2 linked regions of the Chelatococcus sp. HY11 genome follow. The protein of the gene in region 2 interacts with the protein of the main gene of each other region in a pairwise test. Links are inferred from orthologs where the notes say so. Each region holds a gene or a part of one and is shown on either strand. Other genes may lie near its edges.

Region 1 (6,315 bases), on a different replicon or contig from region 2:
AATTCTCGCGGAACTCGGAAAGCCCTACCGCTCGAGCAAGAACAGGCCGGGCGGCGGCCTGGGGTTGTTCCTTGTCATGAATGTCGTGCGCAAGCTCGGCGGCACCGTCAAGGCCGAGAACCATCCCCGTGGCGGCGCGTCGGTCACTCTCACATTGCCGATCGCATCGCTTTCATCCGGAGGAAGCCGTGGACGCTAAGCCCTCACTTCTCATCATTGAAGACGATGCGTCTTTCGCAAAGGCGCTACGCAAGTCATTCGAGCGCCGTGGCTATGAGGTGGCCGTGAGCGACGGGATTGACACCGCGCGAAACGCCCTGGAGCAGATCGTGCCGGCCTATGCGGTGGTGGACCTCAAACTTGTCAGCGGTTCCGGACTCGAATGCGTGAAGATGTTGCACCAGCATGATCCGGAGATGAAGATCGTGGTTCTGACCGGCTTCGCGAGCATCGCGACCGCCGTGGAGGCCATCAAGCTGGGAGCTTGCCACTATTTGGCGAAACCGGCCAATTCAGATGAAATTGAGGCCGCGTGGGGCCGAGGGGAGGGCGATCCCACCGTTCCAATGACCGTGCGTCCGACGTCTATCAAGACGCTGGAATGGGAACGTATCCACGAAACGCTCGTGGAGACGGATTTCAATATTTCGGAGGCAGCACGGCGGCTCGGCATGCACCGGCGCACACTGGCGCGCAAGCTCGAGAAAAAGCAGGTCAGCTGACTACGACGGCAGGCCGCGGCGCAACCGGTACTCGCTACGCAAGACGAAAATGCCTGCCGCCAGCACCATCAGCGCGAGCGCGAACCAGGTCAGCGCGTAGACGAGGTGGTTGTTGGGAAAGTTGACGACGGTCAAGCCGCCGACCGGCGCAGACGGCGATGCCACGACACGATCCGCGTCAATGAAATAGGGAGCCGTATCGGACAATCCCTTCGCCTCGGCGATGGCAGCGGTATCCCGCGAATACCAGCGATCGTTGACGGGATCGTTCGCGCGCAGCGGCCCGCCCTTTGGCTCTGTGATGCGGAGGAGGCCTGTGACGGTCGTCTCGCCGGAAATCTGTCCGGCGGCGCGTGCCCCAGCATCGCGCAGTTCCGGCGGTACAAAGCCTCGATTGACGAGAACTGTGAAGCCGTCGGTGGCGCGCAGCGGCGTCAGCACCCAATAGCCACCCCCGTGTGCCGTCACCGCCTGGACCAGAGCTTCGCGATCATTGAGAAACCGCCCCGTGACGGTGACGCGGCGATATTCGTCGTTGGCGGTGTTGACTTGGGGCCAGGCTGCTGGCCCGGGAGCGGCAACCGGGGGGGCATGGATCCTGCCATCGACACGCGTGATCAGGTCCAGCTTCCACGCGCGCCGTTCAATCTGCCAGATGCCGAGGGACGTGAAGCCGGCAACGCCGATGACGGTGAGGATAGCGAGAAGGGCAAGCACCCACGTCGACCGAGGAACCGATGTGGCGGGCGCTGGTGTTCGGCTGCCGGCAGGCACGCGCTCCCGATGATGAACATCGGGAGCGCGTGCCGTGCCGGAAACCCCTGTCACGGGGTCTGACCCGTCGTATGACCAGGCATCATGTTGGTATCGAGGTGATACATGACCCAGAGCGAGCCGGAGAGCGCAATGAAGACGATGATCAGCGTGAAGACGAGGGCCATCATCGTCCAGCCGCCTTCAGAGTGGAAATCCATGTGCAGGAAGTAGATCATGTGGACCACGATCTGCACGATGGCGAAGGCCATGATGGCGACCGCGGTGATCTCGTTGCTGGCAATGGGACGGGCCATAACCAGCCAGAACGGAACGGCTGTCAGGATGACGGACAGCACGAAGCCAGTAAGATAACTGCGCAACGTGCCGTGGGAGGGACCCGTCTCGTGTTCCGCGTAACCATGGTCGTGGGTGGGCGCGTGAGCGGCGCGGCTGTCGGTGCTCATCGAAGCATCCCCATGAGATAGACAAAGGTGAAGACACCGATCCAGATCACATCCAGGAAGTGCCAGAACATGCTGAGGCACATCAGGCGGCGCCGATTGGCGACAATCAGGCCATGCTTGTGAACCTGGACCATCAAGGTGACGAGCCAGATCGTGCCGAATGTCACATGAAGTCCGTGCGTGCCGACGAGCGCGAAGAACGATGACAGGAATGCGCTGCGCTGCGGGGTTGCGCCCACATGGAACATATGAGCGAACTCGTAGAGTTCGATCGAGAGGAAGGCGAGGCCGAACACGCCTGTGACCGCAAGCCAGGCCTGCGTGGCGGCAACGCGCCCCTGCGCCATCGTCAGCATGGCGAAGCCGTATGTGATCGATGACAACAAGAGCATCGACGTATTGAGCGCGACAAGGCGAAGATCGAAGAGATCCTTCGGACCCGGCCCCGCAGCGAGGTTGCCGCCGAGCACGCCGAAAGTCGCGAACAGGACCGCAAAGATGAGGCAGTCGCTCATCAGGTAGATCCAGAAGCCGAGCAGGGTGCTCGACCCCTCCTCATGGTTGTGATCCTCCACGAGGTAAAAGGTTGTGGCGCCTTGCTCGGCCTTCGCGGTGCTGAGTACTGCTGTCATGACCTACACCTGCGCGGAGAGAGTGCGCGTCCGCGCAGCTTCGGTGTGCGCAACCTCGTCGGCAGGAATGTAGAAATCGCGCTTGTAGTTGAAGGTATGGCCGATGGCCGTTGCGATGAGGCCGACGAAGCTCAGCGCCGCGAGCCACCACACATACCAGATGAGCGCGACGGCGAGGACGACGCTGAACCCCGCGAGAAACACGCCAGCCGGCGTGTTTCTCGGCATATGAATGGGCCTGAAACCTTCCAGGGGCCGCTCATAACCACGTGTCTTCATGTCCCACCAGGCATCACCGTCGTGCACGACGGGCGTGAAGGCGAAGTTGTAGTCCGGCGGCGGCGATGACGTGGCCCACTCGAGGGTCCGGCCGTGCCAGGGGTCGCCGGTCGTGTCGCGCAGCTGGTCTCGCCTCATGATGCTGACGGCGATCTGCATGAGAAACGAAAGGATGCCGCACAGGATCAGGAAAGCGCCGAAGCCCGCGATCACGAACCAGATCTGCAGCGAGGGATCGTCGAACACCCTGAGCCGCCGCGTGACACCCATCAAGCCAAGTACATAGAGCGGCATGAAGGCAAAGAAGAAGCCGGTGACCCAGAACCAGAACGACATCTTGCCCCAGAACGGATCCAGCCTGAACCCGAATGCCTTCGGGAACCAGAAGGTCATGCCGGCGAAGAGGCCGAACAGCACGCCGCCGATGATGACGTTGTGGAAATGCGCGACGAGGAACAGGCTGTTGTGGAGCACGAAGTCGGCGGGTGGAACCGCGAGGAGCACGCCCGTCATGCCACCGATGACGAAGATCAGCATGAAGCCGATGGTCCACATCATCGGCAGCTCAAACCGGATGCGACCCCGATACATCGTGAACAGCCAGTTGAAGATCTTGGCGCCCGTCGGGATCGAAATGATCATCGTCGTTATGCCAAAGAACGAGTTCACGCTGGCGCCCGACCCCATGGTGAAAAAGTGGTGCAACCACACGAGGTAGGACAGAATGGTGATGCACACGGTCGCGTAGACCATAGACGTGTACCCGAACAGCCTCTTGCCGGAGAAAGTCGAGGCGACTTCGGAGAAGATGCCGAACGCCGGCAGGATCAGAATATAGACTTCCGGATGCCCCCAGATCCAGATGAGGTTGACGTACATCATCGGGTTGCCGCCAAAGTCATTCGTGAAGAAGTTGGTCCCCACGTAACGATCGAGCGACAGGAGCACGAGAACGGCGGTCAGCACCGGGAAGGACGCGACGATCAGCACGTTGGTGCAGAGCGAGGTCCACGTGAAGATCGGCATTTTCATCATGGTCATGCCGGGGCAGCGCATCTTGACGATCGTGCAGATCAGGTTGATGCCCGATAAAGTCGTTCCCACGCCCGCGACCTGCAGCGCCCATATGTAATAGTCCACGCCGACATCCGGACTGTATTGGATGCCTGACAAAGGCGGATAAGCCAGCCAGCCTGTCTTGGCGAACTCGCCGATAAACAGCGACATCATTACGATGACCGCGCCGCCTGCCGTCATCCAGAAGCTGAAGTTGTTGAGGAACGGGAACGAAACGTCGCGCGCGCCGATCTGTAGAGGCACGACATAGTTCATCAATCCGGTGACCAGCGGCATCGCCACGAAAAAGATCATGATCACGCCGTGGGCCGTGAAGATCTGGTCGTAATGATGGGCGTTGAGATAGCCTTCGCTGCCATTGAAGGCCATTGCCTGTTGCAGACGCATCATGATGGCGTCGGAAAAGCCGCGCAGCAGCATGACGATGCCGAGGATCATATACATGATCCCTATGCGCTTGTGGTCCACGGTGGTGAACCATTCGCGCCAAAGGTAGCCCCACAGGCGAAAATAGGTGATCGCGCCGAGAAGACAGGCTCCCAGGAAGGCGACGACCATGAAGGTCACGACGACGATTGGCTCATTCAGCGGCAGCGAGGCGAGGCTGAAACGTCCAAGAAGAAAGCTGTGGTTCGCAGTAGGATCAGTCATATCAATCGAGCCGATCAGGATCTTTGCGACTGGCGCATGTCGAGAAGCCAGGAGGCGCGCGGCGACGGCGCGGGCGTGAACGAAGGACGGGGCAGGCCGGCGCCGACGATGGGCGACCCCTTGATGGGCAGTGGCTTGACGGCGCCCTGATTGAGCGCGGCGTTCGCCTCCTCGACGGAGCAGATGCTGACGAGATAGGTCGGCGTCGGGCCGAAGACCGCACCGCGCCTGGCTGTTTTGTCATAGTGCAAGCGCATCAAATCGACGCCGGCAAGTCCGAGGCCGCCCTGTGCGTCAATGGCCATCATCTCATGGGCGCACATTTTGCCCGGTTCGACGCAGCGGTTGACAATGGCGGCGAAGAGCTGCGGATCGACCGCGCCGTACCGGCGAACCGGGACGTTCTCACTGGGCTTCTCAAGATCGAGATACTCCTGCCGACCGAGGTTCTCGCTCGAAGCCCTGGTCTGCGCGATCCAGGCCTCGAAGTCGGCATCGGACAGCCCGCGGAACGTGAAGCGCATGCCCGAGAAGCCCGCGCCGCTGTAATTGGCGGAGAACCCCTGATAGGCGCCATCCTTGTTGATCACGGCGTGGAGCCTAGTCTCCATGCCGGGCATCGCGTAGATCATCCCTGCGAGCGCCGGCACGTAGAACGAGTTCATCACCGAGGATGAGGTGATCCGGAAGCTGATCGGGCGATTCACAGGCGCGGCGAATTCATTCACAAGCGCGATCTTTTGCTCGGGATAGATGAACAGCCACTTCCAATCCAGCGCCACGACCTCGACTTCGAGCGGCTTCACATCCCGGGCCACCGGCTCGCCAGGCGCGATACGATCGAGCGGGCGGTAAGGATCCAGCAAATGGGTCCCCATCCAGGTCAGGGCCCCGAGGCATATGATGATCAACAGCGGCGCCGCCCAGATGACGAGCTCAAGCTGTGTGGAATGCGACCATTCCGGATCGTAGTCGGCTTCCTTGTTCGTATGCCGGTATCGCCATGCGAAGATGACAGTGAGCAGCATCACCGGCACGATGATGAGCAGCATGAGGATCGTGGACGCTATAATGAGGTCACGCTGCTGCTCGGCAACGTCGCCAGCTGGCCTCATGACCACAAAGTTGCAGCCGGCGAGCACAAGCCCGAGCGGCAACAGGGCGAATAGGCGAAGTTTGCTCACAAGCTTACCCATAGCCAGATCCATCAATGGCCGGCACCGCTAGCTGCGCTGCAGCAAAAGGGACATTGGACAAAATGTCCAATGCCCCGTCAGGCCGGCATGAGACACAAGGCGACTTCAGACTAGACTTGCGAACGCTATCAGATAGCGGCAGGATGCCAAGCGAGGAACGACATTTGGCTAGCGGTGCGAACAACATGGCGCCTGCGTCATCGACATTGGAGAGAGACGCGCGGCGGGTGCATGCTCAACCCGACGGCGTGGTCAATCCCGGCGAAATCGCGATCGGCGTTGTCATCGGACGAACGTCTGAGTTCTTTGACTTCTTTGTCTATGCAATCGCGTCCGTCATCGTCTTTCCACGATTGGTATTTCCGTTCGTCGATCCCTTAACGGGGACGATTTACTCGTTCGCGATCTTCGCATTGGCGTTCGTTGCTCGACCGATAGGCACTGCGATATTCACCGCGATCGACCGTGCCTACGGAAAAAGCGCGAAAATGACGATCGCGCTGTTCCTTCTTGGATGCTCCACAGTCGCCATAGCGTT
Region 2 (6,299 bases):
CACGCAGGTTGGTCTCCGCCGGGCTACCGGCTCCCTCGACGATCACGAGGTCCGCTTCCTCGGCAAGGCGCGTGAAGCTCTCCATGACGAAGGGCATCAGCCGCTCGCGCTTCGACGTGAAATCGCGGGCCTCCAACCGGCCGAAGCGCTGGCCCTGGACGATGAGCTGCGAGCCGCGCTCGCTCTCGGGCTTCAGGAGGATCGGGTTCATATGGACTGATGGCGCCACCCTGGCCGCCCGTGCCTGCAGGGCCTGCGCCCTCCCGATCTCGCCCCCGTCGACCGCGGCGGCGTTGTTCGACATGTTCTGCGGCTTGAACGGACGCACCCTGAGGCCCTGGCCGGCGAAGTACCGGCAGAGGCTGGCGACGAGGAGCGACTTGCCGACATTGGAGCCGGTGCCCTGGATCATGATGGCCGGGGTGGGACGCATATCAGCTTTCAGAGCCCGCGATTTCGTCATAGCCGCGATTGAGGAACTCGATCAGGCAGAACCCGTGGCCGAAAGGATCGGCGCAGATGGCTATCTTGCCCCAGGGGGCGCTTGTTATGCCGCTTTCGAGCGTCGCGCCGGCGGCGATGGCGCGGGCGAGAGCGATCTCGATATCATCGACCGGGACATCGAGATGGATGGGTGTCCAGTGGCGCTCATAACGCCGATGATCGTTGGCGGCGCCGACCGTACCCGGTCCTTTCTCGAGCAGATAGATCGGAACCTGGCCTCCGTCGAGTTCAACGACCGTCTTGCCCAGGCGGCGCCCGGGCGTCAGGCCGAAGGCCGCGGTGTAGAAGGCCACGGCCAGCGTGAGATCCGGCACATCGATATTGACCAGCAACCGCATGGCGATGTCCTTCCGCTTGAACGCCGCAACCCGAACAACGCAACGCGGATTGGCGGCGTCAGGCTTACATCAGAACTCGATGCCTAGAACTCGATGCCTTCCTGCGCGCGCACGCCCGCTTCGAAATGGTGCTTCACCGGCGTCATCTCGGTGACGAGGTCGGCGGCGGCGATGAGTTCTAGCTTGGCGTTGCGACCGGTGACGATCACGTGCAGGTCCGGGCGTCGCGCGCTCAGAGCCTCCACCACCTCGTTAAGCGGAAGATAGTCATAGCGCAGCGCGATGTTGAGCTCATCGAGGACCACAAGGCGAATGGCCGGATCGTCCATGAGTTCCCTGGCCTTCGCCCAGGCGCGGGTCGCGGCGGCGATATCGCGCTCTTTATCCTGCGTTTCCCAGGTGAAGCCCTCGCCCATGCTGTACCAGCGCACCTGGTCTCCGAAGGCCTCCAGCGCCTTGCGCTCGCCGGTCGACCAGGCGCCCTTGATGAACTGCACGACCCCGACCGGCCAGCCATGGCCCAGAGCCCGCAGCATCAATCCGAAGGCGGCCGTCGATTTGCCCTTGCCCTTGCCCGTATGGACGATGAGCAGGCCCTTCTCGATGGTCTTGGAGGCAACCTCCGCGTCCTGGGCGGCCTTGCGCTTGATCATCTTGTCGCGATGGCGCGCGTCGTCAGTGCTCAGGCTCATGATGTCCTCGGGATAACTTGCGGGCGGGATAACTTGCTGGCCGTTTGGATACCGGCGGCCCCGCACCGGATCTATTTCAGTTTCAGGGGAAGGCCGGCGGCGACCATCACCACTTCATCGGCGATGGCCGCGACGCGCTGGTTGATGAGGCCCGCCTGGTCGCGGAAAGCGCGGGCGAGCGCATTGTCCGGCACGATGCCGAGGCCGACCTCGTTGCTGACGATGACGAGGGGGCGGTCGTTGGCCTCCAGGCGCGTGACCAGCCGGTCGCATTCCCCGCTGACGTCGTATTCGGCCAGCATCACATTGGTGAGCCAGAGGGTCAGGCAGTCGATGAGCATCGGGACGCCCGGCGGCGCCTCGTCGAGCACCTCCACGATGTCTATGGGTTCCTCGCGGGTGATCCATCCGCCGCCGCGGCGGTCGCGGTGATGGGCGATGCGTTCGGCCATCTCCTTATCGCGCGGCTCACAGGTGGCGAGGTAAATCCACGGCTGCGGCAGTGATGTGATACGGGCTTCGGCCACGCGGCTCTTGCCAGAGCGGGCTCCGCCGAGGATCAGGGACAGGAAGGGGCGTGGTGCGCTGGCCTGGGACATGCCCATTGGTGTCACGACCCTCGGGGCAATGCAAGGCGTCGGGGGCGTTGCCCAAAAACGGGAACCGGCCCGGCAAGTCCGCAAGGCTGGGAGGGGGCACCGGAGAACGGTCCAGCCATACGGCCCTGCCGAGCCGATGACTCATCCTTCGGCTTCATCGCTTGTGAAGTCAAACAAACCCCAGCCCTGAGCGGCGGACCTGCACCGAAGCCCGGTCCAGGCTGTGCGCTGGCACACCCTGGTATGCGCTGATTGCAATATCCCGCGCGGCCTGTTGCAGGAGATCGACAACGGGGTGTCGCGCCACGCGCATGGCGCGATGAATGCCGTTTCGCCGGCCGGTCGGCGGTGCTAAGGCTGACGCATTGTAGAGGCGCTGCTCCATGAACCGCATTTTCTCCTCCCTGCCCACCACAGTCTTCGAATCCATGTCGCAGCTCGCCCGCGAAACGGGAGCGGTGAACCTCGGGCAGGGCTTTCCCGACGGCGCCGGCCCGGACGACGTTCGTGCCAAGGCGGCGGAAGCCGTGATCTCCGGCTGGAACCAGTATCCGCCGATGATGGGCCTGCCCGAACTCAGGCAGGCGGTCGCCCAGCACTACGCCGATCACCAGGGGCTCGATCTCGGGGCGGATGAGGTGATGGTGACATCAGGCGCCACGGAGGCGATCGCGGGTGCCCTGTTCGCGCTCATCGAGCCGGGTGACGAGGTCGTGCTCTTCGAGCCGATGTATGATGCCTATCTGCCGCTTGTGCGGCGTGCGGGTGGCGTGCCGCGCTTCGTCACCTTGCAGCCCCCGCATTGGCGCCTGACGGAGGAGGCGCTCGCCGCGGCTTTCTCCGACAAGACGAAGGTCGTTCTGTTCAACAATCCGCTCAATCCCTCCGCCGTCGTTTTCCCGGAGGAAGACCTCGCCTTGCTCGCTCGCTTCTGCGTCAAGCATGATGCGATCGCGGTGTGTGACGAGGTGTGGGAACATGTGGTGTTCGACGGGCGCTGTCATCGTCCGCTGATGGCGGAGCCCGGCATGCGCGAGCGCACCGTCAAGATCGGCTCGGCGGGCAAGATCTTTTCGCTGACCGGGTGGAAGGTGGGCTTTGCCTGTGCCGCGCCGGACATCCTCAAGGTGCTCGCCAAGGCGCACCAGTTCCTGACCTTTACCACGGCGCCGAACTTGCAGGCGGCCGTCGCCTATGGCCTCGGCAAGGCCGACGACTATTTCACCGGCATGCGGGCGGATTTCCAGCGCAGCCGCGATCGTTTCAGCCATGGCCTCAAGGAGCGCGGCTTCACCGTGCTGCCGAGCCACGGCACCTATTTTCTCAACGTGGACATCGCGCCGCTCGGTGAGAGGGATGACGTCGATTTCTGCAAGCGCCTCGTGACGGAACGCGGCGTGGCCGCGATCCCCGTTTCAGCCTTCTATGCCGAAGGGGCTGTGCGCACCGTGGCGCGCTTCTGCTTCGCCAAGACGGACGCGACTCTCGACCGCGCCCTCGCGCAGTTGGAAGGGCTTGTGCAGAGCCGTTGAACTGCCTCACATTGTCTGGCAACACTCCAGCAAGACGAAAACGCACTCCAGCTTGGGAACAGCCGGCATGATCCGTTCTCTGATGCTCCGCTCCTTGGTGTCGATCGCCGCGCTGGCCGCGGCCGGGGTCGCCTTGGCGCAGGACAAGACAGTCAACGTCTATAACTGGTCGGACTACATCGATCCTACCGTGCTCGAGGAGTTCACGAAGGAAACGGGGATCAAGGTCGTCTACGATACCTACGACAACAACGAGATCGTCGAGACGAAGCTGCTTGCCGGCAAATCCGGCTACGACATCGTCGTGCCGTCTGGACCGTTCCTGCAGCGCGAGATCAAGGCCAAGGTCTTCCAACCGCTCGACAAGGCGAAGATTCCCAATCTCGTCAACATGTGGCCGGACGTGGCCAAGAAGCTCACCGTCTTCGACCCCGGCAATGTCTATGCCGTCAATTACATGTGGGGCACCACGGGCATCGGCCTGAACGTCGACAAGGTGAAGGAGCGGCTTGGCGATGTGCCGCTGAATACCTGGGATCTCGTGCTGAAGCCTGAAGTCGCGGCGAAACTCAAGGATTGCGGCATCTATATGCTGGATTCGCCCGAGGACCTCTTCCCCGGCGTCCTGAACTATGTCGGCCTCAATCCCGATTCGAAGGACTCGAAGGATCTCAACAAGGCGACCGATGCGCTCATGAAAGTGCGTGGCAACATCCGCAAGTTCCATTCCTCCGAATATATCAACGCGCTCGCCAACGGCGACATCTGCGTGGCGGTCGGGTATTCCGGCGATATCGTGCAGGCCAAGACCCGCGCGGAAGAGGCCAAGAACGGCGTCAACATCGGCTATGTCATTCCGAAGGAAGGCGCGCTGATGTGGTTCGATTCCATGGCTATCCCGGCCGATGCCAAGAACGTCGCGGAGGCGCATGCCTTCATCGATTTCATGAACCGGCCCGAGATCGCGGCGCGCAACGCCAATGCCGTGCACTACGCCAGCGGCAACCTGGCCGCGAAGAAGGATGTCGATCCCGCGATCCTGAACGATCCGGGCATCTATCCGGATGAGCAGACCATGTCGCGCCTGTTCACGAACACCGCCTATAACGAGCAGGCCCAGCGCACCGCGACGCGCCTGTGGACCCGCATCAAAACGGGACGCTAAGGCCCGCGCCTTGCGGGATATGGCCTCTCGTAGGGCCTATGCAAGCGATACAGCCATTGGCTGGAAGAGAGCAGGCTCGCCCTTTGGGGGGCCTGCCAATCAAGGTTTCGCGCAGCGCGAGCGAATCAGGGCCTGGAAATCAGCGACCGATGCGTCCATTTGCGTCACATTCTCCTGGCGCTCACGCCCCGTCGTGCAACGGGTGAAAGTCTTGCTCGCCTCGCGCATGACATCGACATGCTTGCGATAGGCGCTGCATTTGGCGTCATCGCTCGCCTGCGCCACGGCTTCCAGATTGCGCAAGGCATTGCTCAGCGTTGATTCGAGAACGAAGAGATCACGCTTGCAAACGGCTGTGCCAGCCTGCGCCTGCGCCGTGCCGGGCGCGAGGCTCAAGCCCAGAACGATGCTCATGAAACCTGCGCTCAAGAATCGCGTGGCTTTCGCGCGGTTCAAGCCTGTCGTTCTGGAAGGCATGCGTCGCTGTCCTCGTCATCACTCCATACGGAGCCATGCATAGCCTGATCCTGACTTATTGCCACTAAAGCATTTGTGGGCGCAGTGGAAACCGGTTCGCGTGAAGGAATCGCTTAGACGCAGGACCCCCCCGGACATCCCCGGTCTTGCTGGGCATTCCCGGCGCATTCCTGTGCCGATACCTTGGTTCGGGCAGGCCTCGCGCTTGACCCCGCTCCGCCAAAGCGGGACAAGGACCAATCAAACAGGTCGGCCGAAGCGTCATGTCGCCCGGATTTCCGGAGATGCTTTGGCAGCGGAACCCTCGGCGCAACGCTCTCGTTTACAGGGACGATGACGGCAAAATTTCCTCACCCCGTACTGGTCGGCGATATCGGTGGCACCAATGCGCGCTTCGCGCTGGTAGAAGCCCCCGGCGGCGCCCTCGAAGCTTCCGTGCAGCTACATACGCATGACCATGCGAGCGCCCATGACGGTGTCGTCGCGGCAATCGCAGCGATGCGCGGTGGCGCCGCTGGATCGACCTCCGCGCGTCTGCCGGCGCCCCGCTCTATGATCGTATGCGGCGCCGGGCCGTTGGTCGACGGGCGCATCCAGCTCACCAACGCGGGGTGGGTGCTCGACCAGCAGGCGTTGCTGGATGAGCTTGGCCTGGAAGAATGTCTGCTGCTCAACGATTTCGAGGCGCAGGCCCTCTCGCTGCCGGCCTTGCCGCATGAGGCGCTTCATCAAATCACGCCAGATCTGTCACCGCGGGCGGGAACGCGGGTCGTGCTCGGGCCGGGCACGGGCCTTGGTGTCGCGGGCCTCATCGAAAGTGCCGGCCAGTTCATTCCCGTTGCCAGCGAGGGCGGTCATATCGACTTCGGCCCCGTAACGGACGAGGAATATGGGCTCTGGCCGCATATCGAGCGGGTCGATGGCCGGGTGACGGCGGAATGCGTTCTGTCCGGCCCTGGCCTCTTGCGGCTCTACAAGGCGCAATGCACGGT

What was found.
Region 1: the proteins of KIO74_RS16770 (region 2) and cyoB interact in binary tests that used the Escherichia coli proteins (3 or more experiments, as listed by UniProt). The link is inferred for Chelatococcus sp. HY11 from one-to-one orthologs.

What each region holds. Positions count from the first base shown.
Region 1 is NZ_JAHBRX010000002.1:156,591-162,905, forward strand. The notes cover bases 2,080-4,970. They hold cyoB (cytochrome o ubiquinol oxidase subunit I), read right to left. Parts: upstream 4,582-4,970; coding sequence 2,578-4,581; downstream 2,080-2,577. Other genes in these bases: cyoC (cytochrome o ubiquinol oxidase subunit III), read right to left, coding at 2,080-2,574; cyoA (ubiquinol oxidase subunit II), read right to left, coding at 4,596-4,970. Outside these bases: KIO74_RS21815 (ATP-binding protein), read left to right, coding at 1-199; KIO74_RS21820 (response regulator transcription factor), read left to right, coding at 189-722; KIO74_RS21825 (SURF1 family protein), read right to left, coding at 723-1,550; cyoD (cytochrome o ubiquinol oxidase subunit IV), read right to left, coding at 1,547-1,942; more of cyoC, read right to left, coding at 1,939-2,079; more of cyoA, read right to left, coding at 4,971-5,765; KIO74_RS21850 (MFS transporter), read left to right, coding at 5,963-6,315. UniProt on the Escherichia coli protein: Cytochrome bo(3) ubiquinol oxidase is the terminal enzyme in the aerobic respiratory chain of E.coli that predominates when cells are grown at high aeration.
Region 2 is NZ_JAHBRX010000001.1:3,676,274-3,682,572, forward strand. The notes cover bases 1,716-4,590. They hold KIO74_RS16770 (aminotransferase), read left to right. Parts: upstream 1,716-2,516; coding sequence 2,517-3,665; downstream 3,666-4,590. Other genes in these bases: cobU (bifunctional adenosylcobinamide kinase/adenosylcobinamide-phosphate guanylyltransferase), read right to left, coding at 1,716-2,133; KIO74_RS16765 (hypothetical protein), read right to left, coding at 2,303-2,527; KIO74_RS16775 (polyamine ABC transporter substrate-binding protein), read left to right, coding at 3,733-4,590. Outside these bases: KIO74_RS16745 (cobyric acid synthase), read right to left, coding at 1-433; KIO74_RS16750 (VOC family protein), read right to left, coding at 435-842; cobO (cob(I)yrinic acid a,c-diamide adenosyltransferase), read right to left, coding at 926-1,534; more of cobU, read right to left, coding at 1,606-1,715; more of KIO74_RS16775, read left to right, coding at 4,591-4,830; KIO74_RS16780 (hypothetical protein), read right to left, coding at 4,930-5,244; KIO74_RS16785 (glucokinase), read left to right, coding at 5,641-6,299. UniProt on the Escherichia coli protein: Shows aminotransferase activity with methionine and histidine as substrates, and to a lesser extent also with phenylalanine.